DNA from 2 places in the Photorhabdus kleinii genome. Region 1 is predicted to be linked to the other one. Evidence: predicted binding sites of a transcription regulator. Region 1 holds the regulator's gene; the other holds the start of a gene.

Evidence for each region. Region 1 encodes ArgR, which controls arginine synthesis, uptake and breakdown. Its sites were predicted from a motif close to ANTGAATAAAAATACANT; they were not measured.
Region 2: a site for ArgR is predicted at 1,127-1,144, ahead of argA (amino-acid N-acetyltransferase). Genes of this name have one in related genera too.

The regions. Positions count from the first base shown of each region.
Region 1 is NZ_JAJAFY010000007.1:67,244-69,455, forward strand. It holds gene mdh (malate dehydrogenase) at 1-283, opposite strand, end outside; gene argR (transcriptional regulator ArgR) at 738-1,208, shown strand; gene mpl (UDP-N-acetylmuramate:L-alanyl-gamma-D-glutamyl-meso-diaminopimelate ligase) at 1,253-2,212, opposite strand, start outside.
Region 2 is NZ_JAJAFY010000049.1:5,365-7,576, forward strand. It holds gene argA (amino-acid N-acetyltransferase) at 1-1,114, opposite strand, end outside; gene amiC (N-acetylmuramoyl-L-alanine amidase AmiC) at 1,358-2,212, shown strand, end outside.

The DNA of each region.
Region 1 (2,212 bases):
CATTAACATTAAACAGATCTGAACGATCCATACCTGGTTTACGGGCAACCCCAGCAGAAATCAATACAACATTTGCTCCTTCCAACGCTGGAGTTGCATCTTCACCAGCAAAGCCTTTAATTTTCACTTCCGTTGGAATGTGGCTCAGATCAACAGCCACCCCAGGTGTCACTGGAGCGATATCATATAAAGAAAGTTCTGAACCTGAAGGAAGCTGGGTTTTTAGTAGAAGAGCAAGCGCCTGACCAATACCACCGGCTGCACCGAGAACTGCAACTTTCATCCTGATACTCCTTAAATCGTTTATACTTTAAAATGCTGTGAATTCATCTAGTTAAGAACCATAGATTACTACGTTTTTGAAAACAATCGGTTAACAACCAAATTGTGGACTTACGCTCTAATAGTGGGACGCAAAAGTCGCCGTATTCTAGGCAAAATGCTTATCTGTTAATGAGATAACGGACACTATTTTGAGAATTTCCTTATGATTTTACGAAACAATTGGCTAAATACCTTACACCCAACAACAACGCCAAACAACATCATTTGATTAACAATATATTTACTTGATAACCGGCTAAAAAAGCAAATTTCCATATTCATATTTTATGAATTTCTATATAACATAAGACCAACTTTGCACGGTTCAAATTGGCTATAAAATCATTATTATTGCATAAAAATTCATTTATATGCATAATACAAGTTTCATAGCTGATTGAATATGGTGAAATATGCGCACTCCCTCTAAACAGGAAGACTTAGTAAAAGCTTTCAAGGCGTTATTGAAAGAAGAAAAATTTAGCTCTCAAGGTGAAATTGTCACTGCTTTACTGGAAGAAGGTTTTGAGAACATTAACCAATCCAAAGTCTCTAGAATGCTGACTAAATTTGGTGCTGTTCGCACCCGTAATGCTAAAATGGAGATGGTTTACTGCCTGCCTGCTGAGCTTGGTGTTCCTACTGCCACTAGCCCACTAAAAAATCTAGTATTAGACGTTGATTACAACCATCCTATAGTTGTGATTCGCACAAGCCCTGGTGCTGCTCAACTTATTGCTCGTCTGCTAGATTCTCTTGGTAAATCAGAAGGTATACTCGGCAGTATTGCAGGTGATGACACCATCTTCGTTACACTCACCAGAGATTCCACAACAGAACAGCTGCGTGGAGCCATCCTTGGGTTGTTCGAACAAGAGCTTTAAATGAACGCGCCAACATGGCGCGATTCATTTTCCCACTGCTATTCTCAGGATTGATAAGCTTTTTTATTCAGCTTAGAGAGTAATTTTTCATGAATATCACCAAACCCTCCATTACTCATAACCAGAATATGATCCCCCTGCTGCGCCTTATCAACAATCATATGCACCAGTGAATCTATATCAGCACTCCAATACGCTGGCTGAACACAGTGATCTGCAATTTCTGATACGTGCCATTTAATGTTAGCTGGCTGGAATAAAAATACTTTATCAGCACGCCCTAATGCTGGTGCGATCTCATTCTTACTCACACCCATTTTCATCGTATTTGAACGCGGTTCCAGTACGGTAATAATACGGGCTGTTCCTCCAACCTTACTACGCAGGGCTTCGAGTGTTGCCAGAATTGCTGTCGGGTGATGAGCAAAATCATCATAAACAGCAACACCGTTTTCCTCACCACGTAGTTCAAGGCGACGACGGGCATTAATAAATTCACTTAAAGCACAACAGGCATCTGCGGGCTGGACACCAACATGATGTGCAGCAGCAATTGCAATCAACCCATTGCGCATATTATGTTCACCCACCAGCGACCCGTTCACTTCTCCGACAACTTTGCCACCATAAAACACCTGATAATGACGGCTGTCTGTACTGATCTTTTTTGCCTGCCAGTTACCGGTTTCACCCACTAGTTCCAACTCACTCCAACAGCCCATAGACAAAACCTGTTTCAGGTTAATATCGTTATCCGGGACAAGAATCTTACCACTACCCGGAACGATCCTGACAAGATGGTGGAACTGCCTCTGAATAGCAGCCAGATCGCCAAAAATATCGCCATGATCGAATTCCAGATTGTTCATGATCAGCGTACGTGGGCTGTAATGCACAAACTTAGATCGTTTATCAAAAAAAGCGCTGTCATATTCATCAGCTTCTATTACGAAAAACGAGCTTTCCCCGATCTGAGCTGATGTTTCAAAATTCCCCGGAACACC
Region 2 (2,212 bases), on a different contig from region 1:
GGTATTTAGGATGAACGGCTAAACAAGCCATTTCGCCAATTTTCTCATCAGGATAAGGATAGAGCGCAGCACAGGCGATAGTCAGGTTATCGCGTTCGATAATGATGAATTTATCAATTTCTCTTTCAAGTTGTTCTCTTGAACGGCGAACCAAAATGCCTTGTTGTTCCAGTGGGCGAATAAGTTCGAGAATACCACCAATATCATTGATATTAGCCCGGCGTATTTGTTCTGCACTTTCCATCACTATTTGAGTGCCAATGCCATCTCGGGAGAATAATTCTTGAAGTAGAGAACCATCTGCCTGATAACTTAATAAATGGCTGCGGCGAACACCACGACGGCAAGCTTTTACTGCACTCCGTAAAAAACGGACTGTGCCTGAATAGTAATCACCTTTAACTTCTAGTTTTTTAATTAACTCCGGTGCTTGATTAAGAAAAACTTCCGATAGAATTTTTCCGTCTTCATCTTGTACACCTTGAGTAGAGCAGAAACCAATCAGTTTTTCAGCCTGTAGTGTGATAGCTAACTGCGTAGCAACATCTTCAAATGCCAGATTAAAACTCTCTCCGGTAACAGAAACTGCAACAGGACCAATTAGCACGATTGCTCCACTGTCTAATTGGCGATTTATGGCATGTTCATCGATACGGCGAATTTTTCCACTGTGGCAATAATCCACACCATCATCAACGCCAAGCGGTTGAGCAATAATGAAGTTACCGCTGACAACATTAATATTGGCTCCTTGTAACGGGGTATTATTTAGGTTCATAGAAAGACGTGCGGTAATATCCAGTTGCAGTAAACCAGCAGATTGTTTGACTAATTCTAATGTTTTATTATCGGTTACACGGGTATGTTTGTGGTAAATCGGTTTGTAATGATGGTCTGCAAGATTTTGTTCAATTTGAGGTCTGGCGCCATAAACGACGACCAGGCGGATACCCAAACTATGCAACAATCCTATATCGTTGATAATATTGGTAAAATTTTCATGGGCAATAGCCTCTCCACCAAGCATAATAACAAAGGTTTTACCACGATGTGCATTGATGTACGGAACAGAATGACGAAATCCTTCAACTAATTCGGTGCTGCGTTCTTTCATAACAGACTCTCGATTGAATTTTTATTCGTAATTTATGCTTTTTTATTCCTTTTGAGAGAAAATGGCAAGAGGCAATTCAGATAAAAACATTTTCATATACCTGTAGACGTTAATAATTTGCAAAATATAAAATGCTGTTTATTGATGACAGCATAATGCCGATTGGTTAAAGTTTTTTATTTGATCGTTTCTTTGGTGAATATCACCTGAGTGTTTGTATTTTATGAATGGAATATTAAGTAGATGAGTCATTCAGATCATAATCTGTCACGACGTCGTTTGTTGCAGGGAGCCGCAGCGATGTGGTTACTTAGTGTTAGCCAGGTGGGTTACGCAGCGTCAGCAAAAGTTATAGCGGTACGTATTTGGCCAGCATCCAGTTATACCCGTGTGACTCTTGAATCCAATATTCCACTCAAATATCGCCAGTTTGTGTTAAAAAATCCAAATAGAATTGTGGTTGATCTTGAAGGTGTACAACTGAATCATACTCTAAGCGGGATGGGGGAGCAGATTCAATCCCGTGATCCTTATCTTAAACTGGTGAGGGTAGGGCAGTTTAATCCTAAAACTGTTCGCTTGGTGTTCGAAGTTAAGCAATCGGTCAACCCACATATGTTTACTTTGAAACCAGTGGCGAAATTTAAACATCGTTTGGTATTGGATATTTATCCGGCAGCGAGGGTTAATACGGATGATGATCCATTACTTGCTCTACTTGAAGAGTACAATAAAGGTCATTTAGCAGAAGATTTGCCAGTGGAAAGGCCAAAGTCAGGTAAAGCAGGTAAAGACAGGCCGATCATTATCATGCTTGATCCTGGACATGGCGGGGAAGATCCTGGCGCTATTGGCAAATATAAAACTCGTGAAAAAGACGTTGTTTTGCAAATTGCCCGTCGATTAAAAACGCTTATTCAGCGTGAACCGGGTATGAAAGTTTATATGACCCGTAATGAAGATGTGTTTATCCCGCTAAAAGTCCGGGTGGCAAAAGCGCGTAAAATGCGAGCTGATCTCTTTGTTTCTATTCATGCTGATGCCGTTACTAACCGAGTTGCCCGTGGTTCTTCGGTTTTTGCACTCTCGACTAAAGGT